4 regions of the Fictibacillus sp. NPDC058756 genome follow, and region 1 is predicted to be linked to each of the others. Evidence: riboswitches for the same ligand, from Rfam matches in the RefSeq annotation. Region 1 holds a riboswitch; each other region holds the start of a gene.
What was found. Region 1 has a riboswitch for S-adenosylmethionine ahead of ACFW35_RS08755 (YezD family protein). Riboswitches for the same ligand answer to the same signal wherever they lie in the genome.

Region 1 (7,513 bases):
GTCGCGCGAGGTGGCGTTTTTCCCTATAGCCGTAATCACGGAAAATGGTAGTAATCGCAATAGCTACTTCTTTTACCTGATGCGGTTCTATAAAGACATCAAGCGGCTGCGCTAAGAACGGCCGCGACGATAAACCACCGCCAATCTTAATATGAAAACCAGGAATCTCTTGATCATCAACTTCTTTATAAGCCGGAGTAAAGGCTACACAATTAATCTCTGCATGCGCACTGTTATTCACATTAGAACTGATGGACACCTTATATTTTCTCGGCAGATTAGAAAAATCTTCATTGTGCTGAAAGAATTCATACACTTCTTTTACAATCTCTGATGTATCAAATAGTTCATGAGGATCTATCCCGGCAATCGGATTCCCCATAATATTTCTCGTAATATCACCGCATGCCCCTGCACTTGAAAGCCCAACCTCTTCTAAACGTTTAAATATATCCGGGATTTGTTCAATGGTCAGCCAATGAAACTGAATAGCCTGTCGTGTCGTGATATCAAACACGCCTCTTCCATAATCTTTGCATATGTGAGCAAGAGCTTTTACTTGTTCGTAGCTTAAAATGCCAGATGGTACATTGACCCTCATCATGAAGTATCCATCTTCTTTCGGTCGCTGTAAGTACAGACCTGCCCACTTAAAATTGTCCCACTCTTCTTTCGGTATAGAGGCGAATCCGTTTTTTGAGTAATGAGGGATATCTTCAAATATTTTTAATCCGTCTTTTACGAGCTTCCTTTGTTCTGTTTTATTGAGCTTAGGATTATCAGCCCACGCTTTTTCATATGCCATATTATCAGTCCCTTTTATATAAGTTTTTTCTCTTGCAAAAAAGTCAAAATTGCATCTACACTCTCAGATACATTCTTTTCATTTGTTTGAATCGTAAGAGCAGGAGACACCGGTTCCTCGTAGGGGGAATCGATTCCAGTGAAATCAGGAATCTCTCCTTTGCGAGCTTTGCTGTACAGTCCTTTCGGGTCCCGTTTTTCACATTCTTCGATCGGGCATGAAACAAAGATCTCGACGAATTCTTCTTCTGAAACAATCTCTTTTGCTCTTTCACGGTCTTGTATAAATGGTGAGATGAATGCTGTCAGCACAACTGTTCCATTATCTACAAACAGCTTAGAAACTTCAGAAATCCTGCGGATGTTTTCTGTTCTGTCTTCATCTGAAAACGATAGATCACGGTTCAATCCATTTCTGATGTTGTCACCGTCAAGCACATAGTTTCGGATGTTTTGTTCATAAAGCTTTTTTGCTAGTGCATTAGCAATGGTGGACTTTCCTGATCCGGACAATCCTGTAAACCAAAGGACAAAGCTCGAATGATTGTTTTGCTTTCTTCGATCTTCTTTTGTTATGGAACTATCGTGCCAGACGGTATTGTGCAGTGTGCTCATTTGTACCTCCTTTAAGTTGGTTTTCTTCATGTCGTTTTAATCCATCGATCAATACTTCAACTACTTCCTTGCGGCTGAATGTACTTGGAGGCAATTCCCCATTTCTTAGAAGTTCTCTTACTTTCGTTCCAGATAAAATCACATGATGTTCACTCGAATGCGGACACGTTTTAGAAGAAGCCATGGCCTCACATTTTGTGCAATAGAAGCTGTGTTCAAAGAAGAGTGTGGTGATACCGATCTCATCGGCGGTAAACTGTGAAAAGATCTCCTGAGCTTCATACGTCCCGTAATAACTGCCTACACCAGCATGATCACGGCCAACAATAAAATGTGTGCAGCCATAATTCTTTCTCACAAGTGCGTGAAAAATGGCTTCGCGCGGTCCGGCATAGCGCATCGCTGCAGGAAATACAGCAAGGAATACACGGTCACTCGGATAATAGTTTTCAACAAGTACGTGATAGCTTTCCATGCGCACATTTGCTGGAATATCATCTGACTTTGTTTCGCCGACAAGCGGGTTTAGAAATAGACCGTCAACAGTTTCTAGTGCAGTTTTTTGAATGTATTCGTGTGCACGATGCACAGGATTTCTTGTTTGAAAACCAACAACTGTTTTCCATCCCAAACTGCTAAACTTCTTTCTAGTTTCACTTGGGTCCAGGTGGTAGTTCTTAAAGGATTTTTTTTCAGGGCGTTTAACGAGCGTGATTTCCCCGCCTACATAAATCGTTGGTCGCTCCAGCAGCTTCTTTACGCCTGGATGTTCTATGTCAGAAGTTTTATAGACTTTCTCTGCTTCAATATGCTTATCTGGGAAATAGATATCCTCAACTTGCAAGATTCCGTATGTCTCGCCATCACACACGAGCCGAACATCTTCTCCTGTACTAAGAGATTGTGCGGTTTCATGGGTCACTGGCAATGTAATCGGGAGACTCCAAACCGTTCCATCACTCAGCCTGATACGATCTACGACAGATTGATAGTCTGCTTTATTTAAAAAACCGGTTAATGGGCTGTATGCTCCGATCGCTATTAATTCAAGATCACTAAGTGCTGTTGCATCGAGTTCAACTTCTTTTTGTATGTGCTCATACGGTGTATCCGGTCTAAACCGATTAATTAATGTTCCTCCGTGTGCATGTAAAGTTGCCATATTGTTTCTCTCCTCCTATTTTTCTTAGCCTTCATGAAGACCGCATTCTAGTTTCCCAGTTCCTGACCAGCGGCCGGAACGGATATCTTCGGGGTCAATAGCGGCTTTAGTGCAAGGTTTACAGCCGATACTTGGATACCCATTATCGTGCAATGTATTATACGGCAGATTATGTTTATGGGCGTATCGCCATATGTCTTTCCACGTCCAGTGAATGAGCGGGCAAATCTTAATACTGCGGAAACGCTCATCTTTGTTAATAAACTGCGTGTTTTTCCTCGTAGGCGACTGTTCACGGCGCAATCCTGAAAGCCATGCTTTTACGCCGTTGAGCTCTTCTTCTAAAGGGATTATTTTTCTAATGCTGCAGCACTGATTTGAATTTACCTTCCAAAGCTCTTCACCATGATTAATTGCCTGTTCCTCAAGTGATAAGGCGGGTGTCTTAAGCTTAATTCTCAACCATGGATACCTTTTCTTTGCAGCATCAATCACTTCGTATGTTTCCTGAAAGTGCAGCTGCGTATCCAAAAAGACTACTTGAGCATCTGGTTTGACCTGGGAAACAAGATCTACTAAAACACTTCCTTCGATTCCAAAGCTGCACGCATATACGAGATCGTCGCCATACATTTCATACGCCCATTTCAGGACATCTAATGCACCTTTCTCAAGGTTGTTACTATTAAACTCTTGGATGTTGTTATCCCATGTTTCATAAGTGAGCAATTTTTTACCTCCTTCATGAAAAACAAATAGACCAACAAAAAAGCGGCTTTAACGTTTTAAGGGACATGCCCTTTACGTTAAAACCGCCTCTAGTTTTCTAGTCAGCGCTATTTAATTCGTACCTTTTCGTTTTTTTCGAGTTGAATCACTTTTCCATCTTGCACAATTAAAGTTATGGATCCAAATTTGATGTTGCTCAGCATTTTCTGAAGCTGAGGAAGAAAATCGTTTTCACTCTTTTCGTTCGCCACTCCACTGGCCTCCCTTTTTTACAAAATATCTCTAATAAAATAAAAAAACCTTCCCATTTCGGAAAGATAGTGGAGGTAAACGTATTACCTTATCTTCCAAAATGTAAAAACATTCTGCTGGAGTTAGCACCTTACGAATCGCAGGTTGCCGGGTTTCATCGGGCCAGTTCCCTTCACCACTCTGGATAAGAGTTTAATTTTTAAAAATCATATCACATCTGAAACAGATATCAAGCCCTAATTTTTTTATTTTTATTTTTTCTGAAAAAATTAAACCTGCAGTTGACAATTTGTCTTCCTGGAACATATAGTAATAACTAAAATTTCATCCGCATTGCTGATCGGAAAAACCGAAGGCTCTTAACATGACTTGTTAAGGGCCTTTTTATTTTGAGGAGGATTTTGATGAAAAAGTTAATAGTTCTAGCGCTTATTGGACTTATGGCACAGCTGATCGACGGCTCACTTGGAATGGCATATGGGGTTACTTCGACTTCTCTGCTCTTGGTAGCGGGGATTGCGCCCGCGGCAGCCTCCGCCTCTGTCCACCTTGCTGAAGTTGTGACAACAGCTGCATCAGGAGTATCCCATATCAAATTTGGAAACGTTGATCGACAGGTGGTTCTCCGTCTAATACTGCCGGGCTCGATCGGCGCATTTTTAGGAGCTTGTTTTTTAAGCAGCCTTCCAGGAGATATTGTGAAACCCTATGTTTCTCTATTTCTTATTATTCTTGGAATCTATATTTTGTTTCGTTTTCTCTATAAACTTGGAGAAACAAAGACGGCACCCTCTGATAACTCTTTTTCAAAAAAACAGCTTATGCCCCTTGGCTTACTAGCGGGATTTTTGGATGCGACAGGGGGTGGTGGATGGGGTCCTGTAACAACACCTGTCCTTATGGCAAAAGATATGAAAACTAGAAAAGTTATAGGTTCCGTTGATACGAGTGAATTTGCTGTAGCTGTTTCAGCATCTGCTGGTTTCTTTATTTCATTGGGCTGGGAGCAAGTTGAATGGCTATGGGTTGGTGCCCTCATGGCAGGCGGTATCGTTGCAGCTCCTATTGCAGCATGGCTTGTCCGAATAATTCCCGCACACATTTTAGGGGTTTTAGTTGGAGGACTGATCATCATAACTAATGTTAGGACACTGTTTTTAACCATTGGTTTGTCATCTCATGTAATGATTGCCATTTATTTTGTTCTTGCAGCATTTTGGGCAGTAGGCATTATCTATACAGTAAAAAGCATTCCGAAAAAAAGTAATGAAGAAAATAAAAATCCGAAATATTTAAAAAATTCAGTTGACTATTGATTGCTAGCTATGTATTATAGTCCTTAATTCAATATTCAATCTTCTTATCCAGAGAGGCGGAGGGACTGACCCTATGAAGCCCGGCAACCAGCAGAAATGCATGGTGCTAATTTCAGCAGAACAGCTTACGTTCTGAAAGATGAGACTTCGATCGTGTGATATCATCGGGACCTCTTCTTTTGGAAGAGGTCTTTTTTAATGGATAAGTTGAATCTGAAATTCATATTGGATGACAAAAAAATTTAAACAATAAGGAGAGATTTGAAAATGAGCGAACAAAAAAGAGAGTACGGGTTTGAAACAATTTCATTGCATGAAGGACAGAAAGTAGATACTGCTACAGGTGCTCGAGCGGTACCGATTTATCAGACAACATCGTATCAGTTTAACAGTACTGAACATGCAGCAAATCTATTTGCTTTAAAAGAATTCGGAAATATCTATAGCCGTTTAATGAACCCAACACAAGATGCGTTTGAACAGACGATTGCAAAATTAGAAGGCGGTGTGGGGGCACTAGCTGTTGCTTCCGGTCAGGCTGCCATTACGAATGCTATTTTCAATATCGCTGGATCAGGCGATGAAATTGTTGCCTCTACTTCTCTTTATGGCGGAACGTACAATCTCTTCTCTGTGACTTTGCCAAAACTCGGGATCGAGACACGGTTTGCTGACATCGATAACCTTCAATCGTTTAAAGATGCAATCACAGAAAAAACAAAAGCAGTGTATGTTGAAACAATTGGAAACCCAAAAATTGATGTAGCAGATATCGAAGGTCTTGCTAATATTGCTCATGATGCCGGTGTCCCGCTTATTGTTGATAACACGCTTGCTACACCTTATCTTTGTCGTCCGATCGAGCATGGTGCTGATATTGTCGTACACTCCGCAACAAAATTCATTGGCGGCCACGGTACATCTGTTGGCGGTGTAATCGTTGATTCAGGCAAATTTGATTGGAACAACGGTAAGTTCCCTGGCTTAACAGAGCCAGATCCAAGCTACAAAGGCATCGTTTATACCGAAGTATTCGGTCCGCTTGCATATATTTTAAAAGCTCGTGTCCAGTTGCTTCGTGATTTGGGTTCATCCATCTCGCCATTTAACTCATTTTTGTTTATTCAAGGGCTGGAAACCTTGTCATTGCGTTTGGAGCGGCATGTTGAAAATACCCTTAAAGTAGCACAGTTCTTAGAAAACCATCCTTCAGTAGATTGGGTAAATTATGCTGGTCTCGCTAGCAGCCCCTATTATGAGTTAGCACAAAAATACTTGCCTAAAGGGGCGGGAGCTATTCTTACGTTTGGTGTTAAAGGCGGCGTTGAAGAAGGCAAAAAACTAATTGAAAATGTAAGTATCTTCTCTCATCTGGCTAACGTGGGAGATTCTAAGTCATTAATCATCCATCCTGCCAGCACAACGCATCAGCAGTTATCTGAGGAAGAACAGAGAAAATCAGGAGTTTCACCTGAGTTAATCAGACTTTCGATCGGAATAGAGACAGTAGATGATCTTATTTATGATCTCGATCATGCATTAGAAGCAATTGCTCTCTCTCCTAGCGAACTTTAGCAAAACAGAATTGGACTCAAAAGATGCATTTTGCATGCGATTGTATCGGCAAAATAATGACGAATACAAGTGAAAAAGCTAACGTAAGGTAAAATTACAGATACTAAGGCTCATAGATGTTTGACTGAGTTTGTAAAGAAAAGGGCTGGATCAAAGATATTATACTTTTGATCCAGCTCTTTATTTATGTAATCATCTATGCCGATCGGCCTCATGAAAACTCCCCTTCCCCTTTTAAATTCCAAAACTGAGAACTTTAATTGTACGAATAAAAGCGCTTGCATTATTAAAAGCTTATATTATAATACTTGTATACAAGTATACTAACATCAATGAAGGAGGTTATTTTTTTATGGAAAACCACGAGTCACTATATCCTGAAAAATGGCTTTCAAAGGCATCAACTGGTGAGCGTGTAACATGTGAACTTAGGATGCGCATTATTTCAGGTTTTATTGAAAGCGGTACCATTCTTTCCGAAAATAAACTTGCTGCTGAATACAATGTAAGCCGCTCTCCTATCCGGGAAGCTTTAAAGATCTTGGCAAATGAAAATCTTATCCGTTTAGAGCGGATGGGTGCGGTAGTCGTCGGAATATCCGATAAAGAAGTTGAAGAAATTTACGATGTACGTCTGCTTATCGAAACATTTGTGTTTGAACGCCTTGTGAAGCTCGATGCTGCGAGTTTAGTTAGAGAACTTAATAAGATTTTAGAAATGATGCAGATTGCTATTAAATATAAAGATGCAGATGAATTTGCCATTCAAGACGTGTTATTTCATGAAACGATCATTCGTGCAATTAATCATTCCTACATTACAATGATTTGGAACAATATAAAACCTGTTATGGAAAGCTTCATAATTTTATCAATGCGGATGCATTTTAATGAAAAATATGATGATCTATCGAGAATTGTTAAAAACCATGAACTTTATATTGATGCAATCAATACAAAAGATAGAGATATTATGATTCAATCCTTGCATCAAAACTTTGATGATGTTCAGGGAAAAGTGGATGATCTTTGGATGTCACAACGAATGCTTTCTAAAGCA
Region 2 (7,513 bases), 790 kb from region 1:
ATAGAAAATGATTGAACCTCATTTACATAAGGTGAAGGAGTAATCAGAACAAAAGGGTTCATCATATGATCGATAATCGATTTTTTAGAATGAAGGCAGGTTGGTTGAATACCTTGTTTGATTAATAGTTGAATGAAGATAGCTTCTAGTGTTTTATTTAATTTATACAAAGCGATCATTTTCTCTACACTCCCTTCTTTGTTTTATAATTTAACATATAAATGCAAAAATAGAGGCTAGGTAAAGTAATATATACTTCAATAAAATACTTTTATAACAATAACTTCAAGTCCTGCCTTTGAAGCTTATTTTGTATGTCATTTTTATTGTAACATGTCTTTTTCAGCTTTTTAGTCTTATCTATTGACCTTCTATTAGCTGGTATTGCGGAATAATATGATGAAGAGCTTTGTTCAATTAGTAACCAATTACTTAGAGTTCTTTATCCAACTTAAAGAAGAAGTAATTTACTTGGTCAGTTTTATTGTGATAAGTCGGAAGTCTATTTATCTGGGGAAAGAAATCGCAACTGCTCCGTGCAAAAAACAAAAAGCAACCGATAACCAGCTGCTTTTTGTACACTTGCTATAACTTTTTCTGCAGTTCCTGAAATTCCTTATATTCTTGTTCCAATTTGGCTAAAGGAAGTTTGTGATAATAATCCTTATCGCTTTGCTGATACTCTAATTTAGCTACAGAAAGAATATAAGTAATGATTCTTCGCCTGCGCTCGTTTACACGATCAGATAAGATTCCCAATGTCATTCACCTCGAAAATAAGACGTAAATAACCTCACTTTACTCCGTCACAGCAAGCACAGAACCTTTGTATTCTTTGTCAATAAAGTCTGTGATCTCTTTTGAATGAAGCACTTCAAGCAATGTTTTGATCGCTTTTTTATCTTTGTCGCCTTCACGAACCGTGATGATGTTCGCAAATGGTGATTCAGATCCTTCAAGAGCTATAGAATCTTCTTTCGGATTCAAATTCGCATCAATCGCGAAGTTTGTGTTGATGACAATCGCGTCTCCTTCATCATGCTCATACGTTTTTGTTAATAGACCTGGATCGATGTCTGCCACAAATTCTAAGTTCATCGGATTTTCTACAATATCGCTAAGTTGCGCTTCATATCCCTTTCCTTCTTTAAGCTTGATTAGTCCTTCTGCTTCAAAGATTGAGAGGATGCGACCATGCTCGGCAACAGAGTTACTCAAGATAACTTTCGCACCATTCGGAAGATCCTTCAATGACTTATGTCTCTTTGAATAAACGCCCATCGGCTCAAGGTGAACGGCGCCAGCATTTTCAAACTTATACTTCGGGTTGTCTTTCAATTGTTGTGTTAAATATGGAATATGCTGAAAGTAGTTCGCATCGATTTCTTTTTCATATAGTGATTTGTTCGGTAAGATATAGTCTTGGAATTTAACAATCTCTAATTCTATGCCTTTTTCCTTCAAAAGTGGTTTTGCTTCTTCCAGGATCTCAGCATGCGGTACGTTGGATGCCCCAACTACTAGTTTTTCCGTTTTCTCTCCGCCACTTGCTGATGATCCACAAGCAGCTAATACAAACACTGCCACACTTGCGAATAAAACTTGAATCATTCTTTTCATTTTTCTTTCTCCCCTATCCCCAATTTTTCTATAGTTCTTTGATAAAACTCTTCAAGAGGCAGAATGCAAAAAAACCTTCTGAGCTCATAAAAGAGACAAAAGGCTTTCTCGAAAAAATCCGATTTCCTCTCATCTCTCAGCTTAACTGCTGTTAGATTTAGCACCGTTTCCATACTGACCGTTCAGCATGAATGGTTGCCGGGCTTCATAGGGCTAGTTCCCTCCACCTGCTCTTAATAAGAGTATTCCTATCAAATTACTTTGTATTATTACAGAATTTACTATTAATGTCAATCACTTTTTAAACACTTTTTTTCAAAGTAGGGTTTACATCTGCAGGAACATATTTTGAAAGCCATAACGATGTTGCAGATATAAGCTGTTTAAAATGCGGAATAGTTGAAAACGTATGGCTGGCAGCTTCAATTAAAACCATTTCTGCACTTCCCTTTATCCTTTTTTTGGCATGGTAATAATATTCTGAGCAATATACAGCATCAATGACGATGTCTCCTGTTCCATGAATGAAAAGTACGTTGCCATTATATTTGTACAGATCGTCAATCGGTGAAAATGGCTTGAGAGATGAAATGAAGTCATCAGTAATTGCATATCCTAAATGATCAATAACGTTATCTAACTGATTGTTGTATCCTACAATTGTCGTAATATCTTCATATGGTCGTCCAACAGCTGACCATAGGATAATATTTCCGATTCGATTATCTATCGCACCTGTACAAACAGCTACAGCACCACCTAAACTATGGCCGATCAGCGTAACACTTTCGGAATTAATGCACGGAAGAGACCGGCCAAACGAAATGGCTGCTTGCGTTTGATCGATTAAACAATAAAACCCATTCTCTCCATACTCACCTTCACTTTCACCGCATCCAGCATAATCGAAACGCAGAACCGCATACCCTTGTTTAACAAGTGCCTTTGCGGTTTTTACGAATAATCGATCCACACCAATTCTTGTACTTGTAAACCCGTGGCAGATAATGATGAGTGGATATGCTCCTTCTTCAACAGCTTGTAGTGAGGGATAATGAATCGTATGTGCCAGCACTTTACCTCTCCACGTAAAACACTCAGGTTTTGTCATAATTGTTCTCCTTTCCGTCTTTATTCAACAAAAAAACCGTGTTCATGAGAGAACACGGCTGATACTTAGGTCCGTTCGTCCTCTCATCTTTCAGCGTAAGCTGTTAGATTTAGCACCGTTCCGGTATAAAATAATGTACACCGATGGTTGCCGGGCTTCATTGGGCTAATTCCCTCCACCTGCTCTTAATAAGAGTTTTTATTAAATTTAGGATAATGATAGAGGAAATGTAATTTGGTGTCAACAAGAATATTGTATTAGACTTGCCATGAAAAGCTTTTTATTCACAAAATACGCAATATCAATTAATAATTTTGATGAAAAAATATTGCTAAAGTTCTGAAAATAGATATAATTAAGTTTATTAAATGAATAGGTACTTGATTTCCTTATCAAGAGTGGCGGAGGGACTGGCCCTGCGATGCCCGGCAACCGCTGTTTTCTTCTGAAAACAGTATGGTGCCAATTCCATCAGAACATGAAAGTGTTCTGAGAGATGAGGAAGAGTTTTTACAAGCTCTTCCTTTTGGGTTGAGCTTTTTTTATTAGAAATAAACGTTGAAAGGAATTAAAGTTTGCGCCTTTTTTCACCCTCCCTCCCGCTTCTTCGATCTGCTTGAACGTCGCGTACTCTCCAGCTCCGAGCAAGAACGTATTGATTCCTCGATACGGCTTTTGTGTCTTCCAGTTCACCGCTCCCCGTTCACCCAATGCCTTTGCCAAGGAACAACACCGCTCTCAAGCTCCTCTATGATTCTCTCGGTCACCATCTCGTAAACACTCTTTCTCATTTTTATTCTCCTCCTCATATTTTTTTGTCTTCCGAAGCGAATTGTGTTCCCTAAAGGAATGGAGCAACTCCACCTTAATTAATAAATTCATATTCTTATTCAATAATCCTACCCTTTAGCTGAATAAGAAAAGCTGCCTGATAAGACAGCTCAATCTTCAAGAAATGCACCCTTTTGTTTAAGTACAATATTTCACAAACTTTTTCGGCTTACTTATTTCTCTAAAAATATGGATACGGCACTATATAAAAGTAATAAAGCCATAACCACATTAAAATGACTTTTATATCTTGTTAAGAATTTTTGAAACAAGGAACCGAACAAACTCCAGCAAACAGTGCCTACAAAACCGACAAAAGCAAGAAACAGTGAATATAAAATTAAGCTTATATTAGTAGTGTAAAATGGTATGACAAATGTAGACATAGCTGTGATTCCATACAAAATAACTTTGGGATTTATGAATTGTAAAAGCATTCCTGTATAAAAGCCATTATGGTTTATATGGTCATTTTCCTTATTATCCTTCTTACTAAAAATTATCTTTATAGCTAAGTACAACATATAGATAGAACCAAAGATAGTCATTCCGAATTCTATTTTAGGAATGGTATTTTTTAATAACAAATTAAAATAGCTGCACAATATCATAATGACAAAAAAACCAGTACCAACCCCTAAGCAAAACTTTATGGTCTTTTTGAATCCATACTTATTAGCAGATAACATTGCCATTATATTGTTAGGACCTGGAGTAAAAGTAGTAACAAATACGTATAACAAAAATGATAATGTAGGCAAAATAAATCCTCCTCCGAATGTGTGTTATAATGTCTAAAAAGTCATTATAACGTCTTACGTTATATTGTAAGATATTGACGTTATATTGTATATAGTCTAAGGAGTGTTTTTATGGAAGAGATTAATCGCATCGTTGCAAATAATTTAAAGGCTTTGAGAGAAAGTAAGAAATTAAGTCTTGAAAAAGTTGCTGAGCTTACTGGAGTTAGTAAAACGATGATTGGACAAATTGAAAGAGGTGAATCTAGTCCTACCATTACAACAATCTGGAAAATAGCAAATGGGTTAAAAATTTCGTTTACTTCACTAATAAATTCACCGCAGCCTGACACAAAGGTAGTCCTGAAAAGTGAGGTGCAAATACTAACAGAGGATAATGGAAAATACCGATTATATCCTTATTTCCCATTCCAAGATAATCGACGATTTGAGGTTTATTCCATTGAAATAGAAAAAGGCGGGTATCTTAGTTCTGAATCCCACGGAGAAGGAACTGAAGAGTTTTTAACTGTTTTTGATGGTGAATTAACAGTAATAGTAAATGACACTGAATACACCATATCAACTGGAGATTCTATAAGGTTTAAAGCAGATAGATCTCATTCTTATCATAATTCTGGAGAACTATTAACGCGATTAAGTATGGTTATACATTATACAATATAAAATCCCCGTTTTTGGGAACGGGGGATTTATATTGTTATTCTTGAGGAATCAAGGGGTTTTCTTTATGCCGCAGATTTCACTTCCGTATCATAATTTCTTCCGGTTCTTGCTACCTTATTCCAGCTTTTCTTGTTAAAGAAGTAACCAATGGTACCGTAGATAACGGAAAAGATTGTGATAAACCGATAGATGAATATATCAAAAAAGATAGTTTTTAATAATTTGTATCGGTCCGAATCTTGAAAGGAGTAACCATGCCGGTCAGACATCTCAATTGCCAATACGTCATACACGTATCCAAGGATAAAAATAAAAAGGGTATAAATTAAAAGAAATGAGAGTGAGAAAAATTCACCGCTAATCAGATCAAATAATAATACTCCTGTCATAAAATATACGGCAAGAGTCCCCGATAAGAAACCTTCGAATAGATAAAAGAAGGATACTGGTTTTTTAAAGAGTGATTTTAATAAGAAAGGAGCAAAATAAAACAAACAATCTACAAAAGCTTTTTGCCAACAAACCCTTTGTTTAAATAAGTCTTTAACTGTTTCGGGCAATTCAGTGTAACAAACAGCATCTGGTATAAGCATTACTTTTCTTTTTTTGTTTTTAGAGATGTATTTTTGCATTTTTAATGTTATGTCTATATCTTCTCCAATTGTTGCTCGATATCCACCAACATCCAGAAGAGCTTTTTTTGTAAAAATTCCAAATGCACCTGATATAACTGCTAGAGCATGGAAACGGGACAGAGAAACTTTATTCACGTAAAAAGCTTTTAAGAAATCCAGCGTCTGGGCCCGGACTAACATATTAGCTTTACTTAATGATAATCCATAAAGAGGTTGAACTACTTTTGTCTGCAAGACATGCACCATCCCGCCAGCAGCTACAACATTCTCATCCTGAAATGCCATATTGACTGCATTTAGAGCATCATCATTCAAAATAGTATCAGCATCAAGAGTTACTATTACGGATTTATCTGCATATTCAATCCCAGCATTTAATGCATCTGCTTTACCACCGTTTTTTTTGTCAGCAACATAAATATTCGGATGAATTTGTGATTGGTAAAACATTTTTACATTTTCATATTCCAATTCTCTTGGTACTTCCTTGTAACAAGGAGATAGTTTTAACAGTTTGTTTAATAAGATTAACGTTCGATCTGAAGAACCATCATTAATATAAACGACTTCAGCATCCATATAAGTTAAGTTCTTCATACTGGTCACAGAAGTTTCAATAATATCTTTCTCATTGTAGCAAGGTACTAGTATACTTATTCCGTTTTGTCTCGTCACTAAGTTCTTTAGACTGTTACGTTTCTTTTGAAAAAGTGGTAAACAATAAATGGAATGAACTACAGGAAATAGAATTGACAAGGTAAAGAAAAATAACAGTAAATATTCCAAATTACTCCTCCTATCTAAACTATTATTTTAGAATAGTTGGAATAGGAAAACGTTTTTCTGACAATCAGAAATTATACTGTAACAATGTAAGGGTTTACTTCACAAAAACTTAACAATCAAAAAAAGAAACCCTGTAAAGGATTTCTTTTTTTGATATATAATTTACTTTTTGTCTCTCGGATCTTTCTCTTCAGCAAACTCAGTCGCATACCTTAGAGTAGGCTGTCTAAATCTTCTATGCTGGCGCTTTACCTTTTTTCTTGCCGGCATATGTTTTAATAAGTATTGATGCACGAAAACTTCCCCTGCGGTTATAATACCCGCTGAAATAATACTTCCCCACGCAATTTGAAGGTACCCATTTAAAAGGATAGAACCAAAAACCCATACAATCATATAGATTAAAATAAATTCCGCCATTAGAGTGTTCTTTTTACCAAGTCGCGGTAAAAGGATTCGATCAGCAAGAATATAAGATACCACTGTAGCCGTTACAGCGAAAGAAACGATATCACTGATTGATGCATCAAAAAATAAATCCAATGCAATCCAAAACGCGATCAAAGAAACGATAAATTTGATTAAAATACCTTTAGCTTGTTCCAATGAAAGACCTCCTTATTCTGTTATTAGTTTGCAACAAAATAAGAAGGTTCATACTTATACATAACGAATTCCTCACATGTTCTGTGAGGGATTTTTATTATTCAGAAACTGCCGTATGATTTCTGTTTTTTCTCTTTGTTTATTTATGTTTGCAGTTTTTTTCATTAAAGTTACGGCAATGAATACAACTGTTGAAAGAGGCAGAGCATAAAATAAAGGATCAACATGTGTCCATGGGTATGGCAATAACGGGGCTTTACCAAAAATAGCCTGTAAAAACCACTGGCATTTGCTCTTTAAAAAAACATTCATTTTATGTAACATTAGTGAAATATTTTCGTAATAATTGAAACCGAATTAGAGGTATTATCGTCTAATAAGTGAACTAGCTTTTAAGGGGGATTTTAAATTGAAGAAAAGAAATCGTGTGGTTATTTTTACAGTTTCAGCACTGCTTACAGTCGGTGTGTTTACTTATAAAGATCTTGAAAGCAAAG
Region 3 (7,513 bases), on a different contig from region 1:
CCTACTTCCGCCCCAACGATTGAAACTACACGATTACACCACGCCTTAACATTTGAAAATACGTGTCATAAGGGGCAAATTTTCAATAAAAAATGAAAAACCGGCTCTTTTTGATTAGAGCCGGTTCATTTTCATCGTATATTCATATATTTCTTCTTTAAAAAACAATCACCTCAATTGGCTAAGTCGCGCCGAGGAGGTTCACCACCCGCTCCAAAGAATGCGAGCATCATGAAGTAGAAGCAACCACTTATTTTTTCATCCATTCAGGCTTGCCGAAGCCTTTGAACTCTTTATCGATTACTTCTTCAAATTCTTTGGATTCCACTACTTCTTTTATATCTTTTGCAAATGCCGATTCAAGATCTTTCGTATTAACGACTACACGATTTCGATACGTATCAGGCATATTTTCAAGCTGAAGCGCGTCCAGGAGATCCATTTTTGCAGCGAGCGCGAAGTTTCCTGGTACTGCAGCAACATCCGCACTTTGTACGGCACGCGGAAGCTGGGCTCCCTCTAACGGTTTAAAGTTTAAGTTTTTCGGATTGTCTTTAATATCTTTTTCGGACGCGGTCAGCTGATTGATGTTTTCTTTTATCGTAATAAGTCCAGCATCTTCAAGCATGATTAACGTTCGTGCTAAGTTCACAGGATCATTAGGAATCGCAAGCGTGCTTCCTTCTTTTATCTCTTCTATCGATTTAAACTTATTAGAATACAGTCCCATTGGGGCTGTAGGAACAATTATGACTTCAGAAAGCTTAAGATTCTTTTCTTTTGCGAAGTTTTCCATATACACTTTATGCTGAAAAAGGTTTGCATCGAGGTCACCTTTAGAAAGCGCTAAGTTTGGCTGGATATAATCGCTGAATTCAACAACCTTTACTTTATAGCCTTTTTTCTCTAAAGAGGGTTTAATCGCTTTGTTTACCATATCTGTGTAAGGACCAGCAGTTGCTCCAAGGGTAACTTCCTTATCTTTTGATGCCCCTGATGTGGAAGAGCAAGCAGCTAAAGCCAGTACAGCAATAGCAGTGAATAGTGTAAGTATTATTTTTTTCATATTGAATCCCCTTTTTTATCTTTTATTTACCGCTCGAGCTACTCCGTCACCAATGACCTGCAAAAGCTGCACAATGACAATCAGCAGAACAACCGTTGTAAACATGATTGTGTTGTCGTATCTGTAATAGCCGAATCGAATCGCAAAGTCACCGATTCCTCCGCCCCCTACAATACCTGCCATTGCAGAGTAGCCTAATAAGCTTATTGCTGTGACAGTAATCGCTTGAACGATCCCAGGTTTCGCTTCAGGAAGCAGCACTTCTCGGATGATCATCCATGGCGTTGCTCCTACGGCAACTGCCGCTTCAATCACACCTTTATCGATCTCCCTTAATGAGGTTTCGACTAAACGTGCGAAGAATGGAATAGCGGCTACAGACAGTGATACTGACGCTGCAGTTGGACCGATCGTCGTACCCGTAATCAGCTGAGTTAAAGGCAGCAGAGCTACGAGAAGAATGATAAAAGGTACTGATCGGATCAGATTTACTAAAATACCTGCAATTTGTTTAATCCAGACGTTTTCAAACATTAAACCTTTGTCTGTAACAAACAGGGCTACTCCTAATGGAAGGCCTACTATCAGAGAAACACCTAAAGATATCGCGACCATGTATAACGTTTCAAAAAATGCTTTATTCAAATCTGGCAGGATGCTGTACAAAGAATCAAGCAACTTGTTTCACCACCTCTAAATTGTCGATTCGGTCTTTAATGTAAGCGATGGCACGCTTAACTTCCGCCTCTTCACCTATCAGTTCCATAATGAAAATCCCGAGCGGCGTCTCCTGGATGTATTCAATCTTTCCGTGAAGAATATTTCCTTTTACCTTAAAGTTTTGGAAGAGTTCAGAAACGACTGCTTCTTCTGCTATCGCGCCTTTAAAATGAATCTTAATCACCACTCCTTTACGTCCCTTTAAGAGCGGTTCAGGAAGGTTCATCTGTATAACACTGCTAATAAACGTTTTCGTTAACTCTTTCTCCGGATGTGCAAATAAGTTATAAACATCACCTGTCTCGATGATTTCTCCATCCTGCATCACTGACATCCTGTGACAGATCTCTTTTACGACTTCCATCTCATGTGTGATAAGGACAATTGTGATGCCAAGCTTTTTATTGATGGATTGCAGAAGCGAAAGAATAGCTTTTGTTGTATTTGGATCGAGTGCAGAAGTAGCTTCATCACAAAGCAAAACTTTTGGATCGTTGGCAAGTGCCCGTGCAATTCCGACCCGCTGCTTTTGTCCGCCGCTCAGCTGAGCCGGATACTGATTCTTTTGATTTTCTAACCCCACCATCTGTAATAGTTCAAGAGTCTTATGATTAATTTCATCTTTCTTTTTTCCCGCAGCTTTTAACGCAAATGCGATATTTTCATATACGGTTTTTGCACTAATAAGATAAAAATGCTGAAAGATCATTCCTATTTTTAGCCGTTCTTCCCGAAGTTCTTTTTTAGATAATTTCGTAATGGAGACACCGTCGATTAAAATTTCGCCTGATGTTGGCTTCTCTAATAAATTTAAGCAACGGAGGAGAGAGCTTTTGCCAGCACCGCTGTAGCCAACAATTCCGAATATCTCACCCTTTTCTATCGTGAGTGAAACATTCTTGACCCCAACAATGTCTTTTCCTTTAGCGGAATATATTTTCGTTACATCACGCACTTCAATCATATTTCTGTCCTCCTTCAATATAAAAAGCCCTCTTCATTCAATGGAAGAGGGCGAATAGACATACATCGACTTATCTTCCAGAATGAATGAATCATTCTGCAGGAAGTAGCACCGTTCCATAATGGAGGTTGCCGGACGTCATTGGGCCTGATCCCTCAGTCTCTCTTAATAAGTGTTGATTATTTGATTAAGTTATAATTGACATATTACTACCTGTCGAAAAGTTCTGTCAATAACATTTTTTACTACTTTAAAGTGTTAGCGCTTACATGTCATATAGGATAAGGAAAAATTTTTTTACAGTGAACTAAGAGATTCGCCGCTGATCAATGACTAGAAACAACAAAAAACCTCATCTGATAAGCTCAGATGAGGTTGAATATGTATATGGAGGAGGTAGAGGGATTCGAACCCCCGCGGGTCGTTAAACCCCTGTCGGTTTTCAAGACCGATCCCTTCAGCCGGACTTGGGTATACCTCCGCGTGACTGACAAGAACTATAATAACATGTGAGTAAATATAGTGTCAACGTAATTTTATAAAAAAATAAAATCTTTTTTCGCAACTTTATCGCTATTACAAGAGGTTGATTTCCACTCCAGGTGATCGCTTTCCACGAGGGGTAAGGTGAGCCTTATCGCCGAAAATCCTCGAAATGATAGCTGGAATTGGGGACATTATTTATTTTTTATTTGTAAAATAAAAAATTTGGGCTGCCAAAAGTAAGTTTACTTACTTTTGGGACAGCCCCTTTTGGTTTACTTGATTACTTCTTTATTGCCCATGTATGGACGAAGTACTTCCGGAATGATAACCGTTCCATCTTCTTGCTGGTAGTTCTCTAAAATTGCTGCTACTGTTCGTCCGATCGCTAATCCAGATCCGTTTAGCGTATGAACCAATTCTGGCTTGCCTTTCGCTTCTCTGCGGAAACGAATTTGAGCACGGCGCGCTTGAAAATCTTCAAAGTTAGAGCAAGAAGAGATCTCGCGGTATTCACCGTAGCTTGGAAGGTATACTTCGATATCGTACTTTTTAGCAGCTGTAAATCCGAGATCAGCCGTACACATGCTTAGTACACGGTATGGAAGGTTTAGAAACTGCAGTACTTTTTCAGCATGACCTGTTAGCTTTTCAAGCTCATCGTAAGAATCTTCAGGCTTAACAAAGCGTACTAGCTCTACCTTATTAAACTGATGCTGACGTATTAAACCACGAGTGTCACGTCCTGCAGACCCCGCTTCAGAACGGAAGCACGCGCTGTATGCTGCATACGTAATTGGAAGCTCATCAGCTGTTAGAATTTCTTCACGGTGCATATTTGTTACAGGTACTTCTGATGTTGGAATCAGGAAATAATCCTCTTCACGAATCTTAAATGCGTCTTCTTCAAACTTAGGAAGCTGCCCAGTTCCTGTCATACTTTGACGATTAACCATGTATGGAGGCAGAACCTCTGTATACCCGTGTTCGTCTTCATGAAGGTCCATCATAAAGTTGATCAGTGCACGCTCTAAACGTGCCCCAAGACCTTTATAAAATGCGAAACGGCTTCCTGTTACCTTTGCTCCTCGTTCAAAATCAACAATGTTCAAGTCAGTTGCGATATCCCAGTGTGCTTTTGCTTCAAAAGAAAACTCTGGTACATCCCCCCAGTGGCGAATCGGTACGTTATCATCTTCTGTTTCTCCAACAGGGACACTTTCATGCGGTATGTTAGGCAGCGTCAGCATAATTCCGTGAAGATCTTCTTCTACTTGGCGAAGTTCATCATCAATCGTCTTAATTTTATCTCCTACTTCACGCATCTCAGTAATAAGTTGGTCAGCGTCTTTTTTCTCACGCTTGAATTCTGCTACCTGTTTAGATACCTCATTACGCTTAGACTTTAAAGCCTCCGTTTCACCGATTAATTCACGGCGGCGCTGATCGAGTGCTTCAAACTGATCCAAACCAGAAAGGTCTTCCCCTCTTGCAGACAGTTTTTGTTTCACTTCTTCAAAATTAGCACGGACAAATTTTAAATCCAACATACTTATTTCCTCCTTTATTCGTTATAAAAAATCAAAAAACTCCCGCCCCTGCTCCTAATGATCACATTAGAAACAGGGACGAGAGTTAACCCGCGTTGCCACCCTGATTGCAATAGAACTATGCCTACTGCCGGCTCATTTAAGTATAACGGTTCTTTACCGGAAAAGCTTACTTACCTTCGGCTCTTCACTCGAGGATGGATTCACAAAACACTTTGATCGGTTTTCACCAGCCACCGACTCTCTAAACAAAGTCATTTTTGCTACTAGTTCCTGTCATTGATTTTTTATGATGATTTTATAGTAATGTACAGCATTTTTCTATTTTATGCAACTACTTCTTTGTTGGATTGCACCATTTTTACAAAATACTGATGTAAACGGTGGTCGTCCGTCAATTCCGGATGGAAAGCTGCACATAAGAAATGACCTTGTTTGGCTGCAACGATTCGGTCGTTATGCTTTGAAAGTATTTCAACTTCAGGACCTACTTCAACGATGAACGGTGCTCGTATGAATACGCCTGTAAAATCTTCACCGACTCCGTGAATCATAAGATCAGCTTCAAAGCTGTCAACTTGGCGGCCAAACGCGTTGCGTTCAACTGTCATGTCGATCAGCTCCAGATGAGCTGTGTCCTGACCCTGAATTCTTTTTGCCATCAAAATTAATCCTGCACAAGTACCAAATATAGGCTTGTTTTTTGCAAATTCCTTTAACGGTTCAAGGAATAGATATTTATCGATCAATCGTCTCATCGCTGTACTTTCACCGCCTGGCATTACCAAGCCATCAAGATCCTCAAGCTCTTCTACACGTTTTACCGCTATAGCTTGAGCTCCAGAAGCTTTTATGGCTTTAACATGCTCCTGTACTGCTCCTTGTAAAGCAAGAACTCCGATTTTCAGCATGTAATTACCAGCCTCGCTCCTGCATGCGTTCACCTTGAGCCAGTGTAGAGATTTCGATGCCTTTCATAGGAGTACCAAGACCTTTTGAAAGTTCAGCGATTAATTTGTAATCTTGATAGTGTGTAGTTGCTTCAACGATTGCACGAGCAAACTTTTCTGGGTTCTCAGATTTGAAGATTCCAGATCCTACGAATACGCCGTCTGCACCAAGCTGCATCATGAGTGCTGCATCAGCTGGTGTAGCGATACCCCCTGCTGCAAAGTTAACTACAGGTAACTTGCCTGCTTTTTTGATTTGAAGAAGTACTTCAAATGGAGCACCTAAGTTCTTAGCTTCAGTCATTAGCTCATCTTCGTTCATTGCAACAACTTTGCGGATTTGTCCTTGAATCATTCTCATGTGACGAACGGCTTCAACGATGTTTCCTGTTCCAGGCTCACCTTTTGTACGAAGCATTGATGCACCTTCACCAATACGGCGAGATGCTTCTCCAAGATCACGTGCGCCGCATACGAAAGGTACAGTGTAATCACTTTTCAACAAGTGGAAAACTTCATCTGCAGGTGTTAACACTTCACTCTCATCGATGTAGTCAACACCCATTGCTTCAAGCACGCGTGCTTCAACAATATGTCCGATACGCGCCTTTGCCATCACAGGAATAGATACAGCATTTAAAACTTCTTCTACAATTGTTGGATCAGCCATACGTGCTACCCCGCCTGCTGCACGAATATCTGAAGGGACTCGCTCTAATGCCATTACTGCTACTGCACCAGCTTCTTCGGCAATACGTGCTTGCTCAGCGTTAATAACGTCCATAATGACGCCGCCTTTTTGCATTTCTGCCATTCCTCTTTTTACACGTTCAGTACCTGTTTTTAACATGCTCCACTACCCCCTGATTATATGTGGTATAACCGATTTAATCGGTTCTATTAAAATAAAACTAGTATCCTCATCTATTTTATCGCAATTCATAAAAAGCGCAAGACTCTCTATTTTCAGAAAAAAGCTCCTCAGCATGGGCTGAAGAGCTTGTAAATATTAATGAAATTAAAACAAACCTTTAATCATGTCCACAGTTCCGGACCAGATTCCGCCAAAGAAGCTTCCGACACCTCTTAACGCAAGAACGAACCAGTTTGCTTTTTCAACAGATTTTGTTGTAACAACTTCTGTCTTTCCTTTTGTATCTCCATCAAGCAGGTAACCGTAATCTTCGCCTTTACCTTTGTACTCGATATTGAGATGGCCTACAACATCTCCCTTTTTAACAGGGGCAGTTAATTCACCATCTTTATTGATTTTTTTCTTATCTATTACAAATTTAGGTTTGTAGTTCTCTTTTTCCCCTCGTTTAATAACAAGAGAAAGAGGCTCTTTCGTTGAAACTTTAACTTCTTTCTCTTTCCCTTTTACGACAGGAAGAGTTTTTTGATCTTTCATCTGATAATTACCAGGTAAGATCTCTGCTTTTTCGAAGTTATCAAATCCGTAGTCAAATAGCTTTTTTGTTTCATCAAAACGTGCTTTATAGCTGTTGGTTTTCATAACAACAGACAAGAGACGTGTATCACCTTTTTTAATCGTACCTGTAAATGCAAAACCAGCAAGATCCGTAGATCCTGTTTTCAAACCGTCTACACCCTCATATCCATAAACAAGCTCAGGAAGCATCCAGTTCCAGTTATCCATTTCAATTTCATCGTCAGTACCTTCACGGAAATTTTTCACAGGGATACTTGCTGTTTCTAAGACTTCCGGATAATCATTGATCAAACGGAAAGCAAGAATTGCGGTTGAACGGGCACTCAT
Region 4 (7,513 bases), 700 kb from region 1:
CTATTAACGGATATCGGTACAGAAGAGTTTGCACACCTTGAAATGATCGCAACGATGATCTACAAGCTTACGAAAGATGCAACACCTGAACAATTAAAAGCAGCAGGGATAGAAGATCACTACGTTAACCATGACAGCGCTTTGTTTTATCACAATGCGGCAGGCGTACCTTTTACTGCAAGTTACATAGCAGCAAAAGGAGACCCGATTGCTGACCTTTACGAAGATATCGCTGCTGAAGAAAAGGCCCGTGCTACATACCAATGGATTATAAACATGTCAGATGATCCCGATTTGAATGATTCTCTTCGCTTCTTAAGAGAAAGAGAGATTATCCATTCCCAGCGTTTCCGAGAAGCAGTTGAAATATTAAAAGAAGAACGAGACCGGAAAATATTTTTCTGATTTTTACCGTCCAGCGTTTTTGGACGGTTTTTTTTATAAATATTTACACTGCCTTCATTTCCCCATAACAATTGTATTTTATGATGATCATATCAAGCTATAAAATAAAGAGGGGATATTAATGGCAAAAGTTATTAATTGGCTTTATGAAAAAGAATGCACATTTTTCCGGCTTATTAATGGACGAATGCACAGAAGTTCCATGGATCGTTTCTTTCATGTGTGGACTCATCTTGGCGGCGCAACTGCTACGATCTCAACAGCTGTTCTGCTTTTATTACTCCTCCCTGCACACTTAAAATCATGGGGAGCCGTCTGTATGGTTTCACTCATCATCAGTCACATACCAGTTATGATTTCGAAAAAAATTTATCCTCGGAAGCGGCCATACTTGAGCCTGCCCGATACGAATATCGGCGACAATCCGTTGAAAGATCATTCTTTCCCTTCTGGTCATACAACAGCGATTTTTTCCATAGTGACACCTCTAATCCTATTAAACCCTTTTTTGGGAGTGTTTCTGCTTTTCGCAGCTCTTTTAGTAGCTATTTCACGGATGTACCTTGGGCTTCATTACCCTACCGATGTTCTTGCTGGGATTGTTCTTGGTATAAGTTCAAGCTTTGTATCATTATTCTTAGTTAAAGCATTTTTCTTGGCTAACCTTATTTAATATTGGAATTCCCCGTACAGAACTGAGACGCAAAGAAATGGAAAAATCGTGCTCTACCAACTTAGGTAATCTGTTGTTACAATACGTAAAGAAAGCATCATTCAGTCTATACACTATTGTAATAAGGGGAGAAGTAATGAAACTTGGCATATTTGGTGTTGGATACGTAGGACTTGTAACGGCAGCAAGCTTAGCTGATAAAGGTCATACAGTATTCATTCATGATACAGCAAAAGAAAAAATAGCTGCCTTGCAATCTGGAGGCATACCCATATTTGAAGACGGTCTTGAGCCTTTGCTTCACCAGAATTTCAACAGATTATCTTTTACTCATGATGTCCATAAAGTTATTTCTGAATGTGATATTATTTTCATCTGCACCGGCACCCCTCAGGACGAAAATGGCAAAGCCGACTTATCACAGGTGGAGTCTGCTGTAAACGAGATAGCCAGGCATAGTTTATCAGATAAGATTATTGTAATTAAAAGTACTGTTCCCCCTGGTACAACTGAAAAAATGGAGCAGATAGCAAATAAACAAACCAGTGATTCAAACTTTTCTTTTGCCCACAACCCTGAATTTCTCAGGCAAGGAAAAGCAGTATATGATTTTATGAACCCTTCAAGAATTATAATTGGAGCATCAGACAAAAAAGTACAAGAAATATTGAAAAGTTTATACAGTGCTTGGGATGCGCCGATTTTGCAAACAGATGCAAGAAGTGCAGAACTGCTTAAATATGCTGCAAATTCCTTTTTGGCGATGAAAATTTCATACATTAATATGATCTCACAGCTAAGTGATCAATTAGGAACAAACATTGATGATATAGCGTCCGGAATTGGGTTAGATCCAAGGATCGGCAGTGACTTTTTAAAAGCCGGAATTGGTTTTGGCGGCTCATGTTTTCCAAAAGATTTAAAAGCAATTGAAAATGCGGCAGCAGACATTGGTGTTGAACTGCCTTTTATCGGTCAGACACTCGATATTAATGAAAAACAAGGTGAGCTCTTTTTCGAAAAAATAAAGGCTTACGGGAAAGATTTAAAAAATAAGAAAATAACACTCCTTGGACTTTCATTTAAACCAAATACAGATGATATACGCTCTGCCCCATCCATTGTTTTATCAGAAAAACTGGTGAATGAGGGAGCTCGAGTCACTGCATTCGATCCACTCGTGAGAGATTTCCCCGTCGAAGGTGTGCACATTGCTCATTCTTTTGAATCAGCCATAACTGATTCAGAAATTACAGTTATCGTTACTGAATGGGATGATTTTAAAAAACTTTTGCTGGTTGAAAATATTAGGAGAATGAAGCAGCAGCCTGTTATTTTTGATGGGAGAAACATGTTTACTCTTGAAGAGGTCAAAAGTGCTGCTGAACAGTATCCTCTAAATTATGAGTCAATTGGAAGACCTCAAGTTAGCAGTTTAGGTGTTAAAAATCAGATATTTGTATAAAAGGATGCCTGCCATTTAAAAATGGCAGGCTTTTTAATATTATTGTGTTTGAGATGCTGAGTGAAAATCTGATAATCGCACGTTAATTTATTAAATCACACGTTATTTAAAAGATACGAAATTTTCGACAAAGCGCTATATTCATCAAAACAAAAACAGACTCCCATTTATCAGGAGTCTGTTGTTTAACTAATTAAATATTTGCTTGTTTCTTAAGTTCTTCTGCCTTGTCAGTTTTCTCCCATGGAAGGTCGATATCTGTACGGCCAAAGTGACCATATGCAGCAGTTTGCTTGTAGATTGGACGGCGAAGATCAAGCATCTTGATGATTCCAGCCGGACGAAGATCGAAGTTGTTGCGAACTAATTCTACAAGAACTTCTTCTGATACTTTACCCGTTTCAAAAGTGTTTACAGCAATTGATACTGGCTGAGCCACACCGATCGCATATGCAAGCTGAACTTCAACTTTATCTGCAAGACCTGAAGCTACGATGTTTTTCGCAACATAGCGAGCAGCGTACGCAGCAGAACGGTCAACTTTAGTAGCATCCTTACCAGAGAATGCTCCGCCGCCATGACGTGCATAACCACCGTAAGTATCAACGATGATTTTACGTCCAGTTAGACCAGCATCACCTTGTGGTCCGCCGATAACGAAACGGCCTGTAGGGTTGATGAAGTATTTTGTGTTCTCATCAATTAACTCAGCAGGAACAACTGGCTTGATTACTTTTTCTTTAATATCTTTTTGAATTTCTTCAAGTGTGTTCTCTGGGTGGTGCTGAGTAGAAATAACGATTGTATCGATACGTACTGGCTTATCGTTCTCATCATATTCAACTGTTACTTGAGTTTTTCCATCTGGACGCAAGTAAGGAATTTCTTCAGACTTACGTACTTCAGTAAGACGGCGAGATAATTTGTGTGCTAATGAAATCGGAAGAGGCATAAGCTCTTCTGTTTCGTTACAAGCAAATCCGAACATTAGACCTTGGTCACCTGCACCGATTGCTTCAATCTCAGCATCTGTCATAGAGCCTTCTCTTGCTTCTAGCGCTTGGTCTACACCCATTGCGATATCAGCAGATTGCTCATCGATAGAAGTCAGTACTGCACAAGTTTCAGAATCGAAACCGTATTTTGCACGGTCATATCCGATTTCTTTAATTGTTTCACGTACAACTTTTGGGATATCTACATAAGTAGAAGTTGTGATCTCACCAGCAACAAGTACAAGACCTGTTGTAACAGATGTTTCACATGCTACACGTGCATTAGCATCATTAGCTAAGATTTCATCTAGAATTGCATCTGAAATCTGGTCACAAATCTTATCCGGATGACCTTCTGTTACAGACTCAGATGTAAATAAACGACGACTAACTTTTTTGGACAAATTAATATCCTCCCTTAATTGCTTTCAGTATGATACGGTACTTTATTCTTATCTATTTTGCATTGTTTATGTTCTTACCTTGAAAAAGGCATAAAAAAAGCCCTTCCCTGTTTCACATATCATTCACGAGGGAAAAGGTTTAAAATAAAAATGCCTTCATCCTCTTATTGTCCAAGGTTATTTTCACCTTGCAGGTTAGCACCTTTTCATTTTAAGCAGATCCATTAATCTCCGCTTTCATGTCGGTTGCTGGGTTTCATAGGGCCTGTCCCTCCACCTACTCAGAATAAGAGTAGCCGTTCTCGAAATATAATAGCGCAATGACCTCATGATGTCAATAGAAATCCCTTTAATATCAATAGGAAGAAGCTGAATTTTGTATTTTTTTGATATCGCTTTCAATATGATGGAGATTCCTGGTGTATTTAAGCCTTTTTTTTTGGATTAAGAACTTTTCTGATGCGCTTTCATAAAATAGTATACATTATTTAAATTAATGTGTTATACTAATTTTCGAATATATCACTCTAGGATAAAGGATGGTACTGTCTGATATGAATACTTTGGAATTTACGACAACCTTAAATGAACTTGTGACCCGTGAAACAACTCACCAGAACTTGCCTGTTCCGGTTTTAGTAGAGAAATCATTAACAAGAAAAGAAGGCATTCTTACTTCTACAGGTGCACTTCGAGCAACCACGGGGAAATACACAGGTCGGTCCCCTGAGGATAAATTTATCGTTGAAGATGCATCAGTAAAAAAATCCATTGACTGGGGCAAAGTAAACAAACCATTTTCACCTGAAAACTTTGATAAATTATATAAAAAAGTACTTCAATACTTAGGCACTAAAGAAGAGTTATTCTTATTTAAGGGGTTCGCTGGGGCAGATCAAGAGTACCGTCTTCCTATTCAAGTTATTAACGAATATGCATGGCACAATTTATTTGCACATCAAATGTTTGTGCGTCCTAATGAAACTGAACTTGCTTCACATGAATCTCAATTCACAGTAGTTTCAGCTCCTGGCTTCCAAGCAAATCCTGCTGAGGATGGAACAAACTCTGAAACGTTTATTATTATTTCTTTTGAGAAACGAATCGTGTTAATCGGTGGTACTGAATACGCTGGGGAGATTAAAAAATCAGTATTCTCTGTTATGAATTACTTGCTTCCTGAAAAAGGAATCCTTTCTATGCACTGTTCAGCTAACGTTGGAAACGAAGCTGATGTAGCTCTTTTCTTCGGCTTATCCGGAACTGGGAAAACAACACTTTCCGCTGATCCTAACCGACGCTTAATCGGTGACGATGAGCACGGATGGGCTAATACTGGTGTATTTAACGTCGAAGGCGGTTGCTATGCAAAGACAATCGATCTTTCCAAAGAAAAAGAGCCGCAGATTTGGAATGCCATCCGTTTTGGAAGTGTATTAGAGAATGTAATGATCGATGATGATTCCCGTATTGCTGACTATAAGGATTCCACATTAACTGAAAATACAAGAGCGGCATATCCTGTTGATGCGATTCCAAACATCATTCAGCCAAGTGTGGCAGGTCACCCAAATACAATTATCTTTTTAACAGCTGATGCCTTCGGAGTATTGCCTCCAATCAGTAAATTAACAAAAGAACAAGCGATGTACCATTTCCTATCTGGATACACAAGCAAGCTTGCTGGAACTGAAAGAGGAGTTACTTCACCGCAAGCAACTTTCTCAACATGCTTTGGTGCTCCATTTCTTCCGTTGCCTGCAACTGTTTATGCAGAAATGCTTGGCAAGAAAATCGATCAGCATAATGTTCAAGTATTCCTTGTTAACACAGGCTGGTCCGGTGGAGAATACGGTGTCGGAAGTCGTATGAATTTATCTTACACTCGTGCTATGGTTCAAGCGGCACTTGAAGGTGAGCTGACATCTGTTGAAACTGTTTTAGATCCTGTATTCGGACTTCACATTCCAACACATTGCCCTGGTGTTCCTGATCAAGTTCTTCAGCCAAAGAAAACATGGGATAATCCGGAACAGTATGATATAAAAGCAAAAGAACTTGCTGCTAAATTTAAGGCTAACTTTGAAAAATTCAAATCCGTTTCTTCTGAAATCACGCAAGCAGGACCACTCGCGTAATCATCTTAAATCAACCCTACCGTTATCCAGCGGGAGGGTTTTTTGTTATTTATTAGAAAAAAAGAGTTGTAAAGTGACATCAGTGTCATTTATAATAACGACATGGATGTCACTTTAAAAACCGGGAGCTGATTACATGGAACAATCGGAAAAATTATTAAAAAACAAACCTTATCAATTTTTGATTTCTGCTCAACTGATTTCCAATCTTGGGGACTGGCTGTCAATTCTTGCTGTGTTCACACTGGTGGGGCTTAAATGGGAAGCAACACCACTACAAGTTTCGTTAATTATCTTGTCTCTTGCCCTCCCAATGACTTTACTGGGACCTGTAGCAGGTGTCTTGGCTGATCGTTGGGAACGCAAATACATTATGATTATTTCTGATACGGCAAGAGGTTTCATTATTTTTGGTCTCGTTTTTGCTAATGAACTTTGGCATGTGTATACTTTATTATTTGGTTTAGGTATTTTTTCGGCTCTCTTTACACCGGCCAAAAACGGAAAGCTAAAAGAAATTGTGCCTGATCACCACATGCAGCAAGCTGCCTCAATCAGTTCCATAATTGAGAGCGGCACGAAAATAATCGGACCTGCAGTAAGCGGTCTTCTTCTTGCACTATGGAGTTTCAAGATCATCTTTATTCTTGATGCAATAACCTTTTTGCTATCCGTTCTTCTCCTGCTTAAGATTCCAGCAAACCCCTCACAAATTCTAAATGAAGAACACGAAGAGAATAAGCTAAAGAAGAACTTTATCAAAGAAATGCTTGATGGCTTCTCATTTATTAAGGGTATTCCTGCTATTATGTACGGAACGCTTTTAATGGCTGTTACCATGTTCGTTATTCAGATGTCCGATTCACAGTTCGTTACTCTCTTTAGAGAATTAAAAGAAGTATCACCACGATTAATTGGTACTGTTATGACCGCTTCTGGAGCAGGATTTTTAGTTACTGGAATCATCTTGAGTAAGTTTGAAATTAAAAATGCGATTAACGCTATGGCAGGAGGAATATTCACACTCGGTTTAGGATTTGGAAGTCTAGCTATCCTTACTGATTATAGTCTTTCCAATCCTATGTTTTGGGCACCTTCTATAACATTTTTAGCTTGTGTTGGAGCTGGTTATGTTTTTATTCCCTTTCAGTCCAATGTATTAAAGCTAACTCCCGAACACATGACCAGCCGTACATTCGGTACAATTGGAAGCATCATGACGTTTTCCTCTTTAGTCGGTCCTATTGCTGGTGGATTCTTAGCAAATTTATTCGGAGTAATCCCTATCTTTATAGTTACATCTAGTGGATTGTGCTTTATAAGTATGATAGTTTTTATTTTAAGAGTACAGTCTAAAGGGAAAAAAGGAGAACCATATGTCACCGAAAGTAACGGAGAGCCACAAAGAAGAGCGGAAGCGTAGCATACTAGAG

Region 2: linked by a shared signal. The riboswitch ahead of ACFW35_RS04695 (alpha/beta hydrolase) and the one ahead of ACFW35_RS08755 (YezD family protein) in region 1 are both predicted to bind S-adenosylmethionine.
Region 3: linked by a shared signal. The riboswitch ahead of ACFW35_RS19750 (methionine ABC transporter ATP-binding protein) and the one ahead of ACFW35_RS08755 (YezD family protein) in region 1 are both predicted to bind S-adenosylmethionine.
Region 4: linked by a shared signal. The riboswitch ahead of metK (methionine adenosyltransferase) and the one ahead of ACFW35_RS08755 (YezD family protein) in region 1 are both predicted to bind S-adenosylmethionine.

The regions. Positions count from the first base shown of each region.
Region 1 is NZ_JBHYPU010000001.1:1,730,515-1,738,027, reverse strand. Features, by position in the region: gene ACFW35_RS08775 (nitrite/sulfite reductase) at 1-805, opposite strand, end outside; gene cysC (adenylyl-sulfate kinase) at 820-1,419, opposite strand; gene sat (sulfate adenylyltransferase) at 1,385-2,581, opposite strand; gene ACFW35_RS08760 (phosphoadenylyl-sulfate reductase) at 2,606-3,310, opposite strand; gene ACFW35_RS08755 (YezD family protein) at 3,418-3,561, opposite strand; SAM riboswitch class I at 3,648-3,753, opposite strand; gene ACFW35_RS08750 (sulfite exporter TauE/SafE family protein) at 3,967-4,878, shown strand; SAM riboswitch class I at 4,920-5,024, shown strand; gene ACFW35_RS08745 (homocysteine synthase) at 5,146-6,453, shown strand; gene ACFW35_RS08740 (GntR family transcriptional regulator) at 6,806-7,513, shown strand, end outside.
Region 2 is NZ_JBHYPU010000001.1:943,592-951,104, reverse strand. Features, by position in the region: gene ACFW35_RS04710 (sigma-54 interaction domain-containing protein) at 1-179, opposite strand, end outside; gene ACFW35_RS04705 (hypothetical protein) at 586-759, opposite strand; gene ACFW35_RS04700 (MetQ/NlpA family ABC transporter substrate-binding protein) at 799-1,620, opposite strand; SAM riboswitch class I at 1,747-1,863, opposite strand; gene ACFW35_RS04695 (alpha/beta hydrolase) at 1,922-2,731, opposite strand; SAM riboswitch class I at 2,812-2,926, opposite strand; SAM riboswitch class I at 3,118-3,234, shown strand; partial or broken gene ACFW35_RS04690 (ArdC-like ssDNA-binding domain-containing protein) at 3,242-3,501, opposite strand; gene ACFW35_RS04685 (LysE family transporter) at 3,736-4,323, opposite strand; gene ACFW35_RS04680 (helix-turn-helix domain-containing protein) at 4,435-4,989, shown strand; gene ACFW35_RS04675 (glycosyltransferase family 2 protein) at 5,052-6,410, opposite strand; gene ACFW35_RS04670 (YndM family protein) at 6,573-7,016, opposite strand; gene ACFW35_RS04665 (hypothetical protein) at 7,426-7,513, shown strand, end outside.
Region 3 is NZ_JBHYPU010000007.1:7,272-14,784, forward strand. Features, by position in the region: gene ACFW35_RS19740 (MetQ/NlpA family ABC transporter substrate-binding protein) at 251-1,066, opposite strand; gene ACFW35_RS19745 (methionine ABC transporter permease) at 1,082-1,744, opposite strand; gene ACFW35_RS19750 (methionine ABC transporter ATP-binding protein) at 1,737-2,750, opposite strand; SAM riboswitch class I at 2,818-2,925, opposite strand; tRNA gene ACFW35_RS19755 (tRNA-Ser) at 3,139-3,231, opposite strand; gene serS (serine--tRNA ligase) at 3,509-4,783, opposite strand; T-box leader at 4,855-5,072, opposite strand; gene pdxT (pyridoxal 5'-phosphate synthase glutaminase subunit PdxT) at 5,110-5,694, opposite strand; gene pdxS (pyridoxal 5'-phosphate synthase lyase subunit PdxS) at 5,699-6,583, opposite strand; gene ACFW35_RS19775 (D-alanyl-D-alanine carboxypeptidase family protein) at 6,752-7,513, opposite strand, start outside.
Region 4 is NZ_JBHYPU010000001.1:1,032,938-1,040,450, reverse strand. Features, by position in the region: gene cotJC (spore coat protein CotJC) at 1-405, shown strand, start outside; gene ACFW35_RS05215 (phosphatase PAP2 family protein) at 527-1,078, shown strand; gene ACFW35_RS05210 (UDP-glucose dehydrogenase family protein) at 1,215-2,543, shown strand; gene metK (methionine adenosyltransferase) at 2,737-3,942, opposite strand; SAM riboswitch class I at 4,104-4,235, opposite strand; gene pckA (phosphoenolpyruvate carboxykinase (ATP)) at 4,497-6,080, shown strand; gene ACFW35_RS05195 (MFS transporter) at 6,217-7,503, shown strand; gene ACFW35_RS05190 (TetR/AcrR family transcriptional regulator) at 7,457-7,513, shown strand, end outside.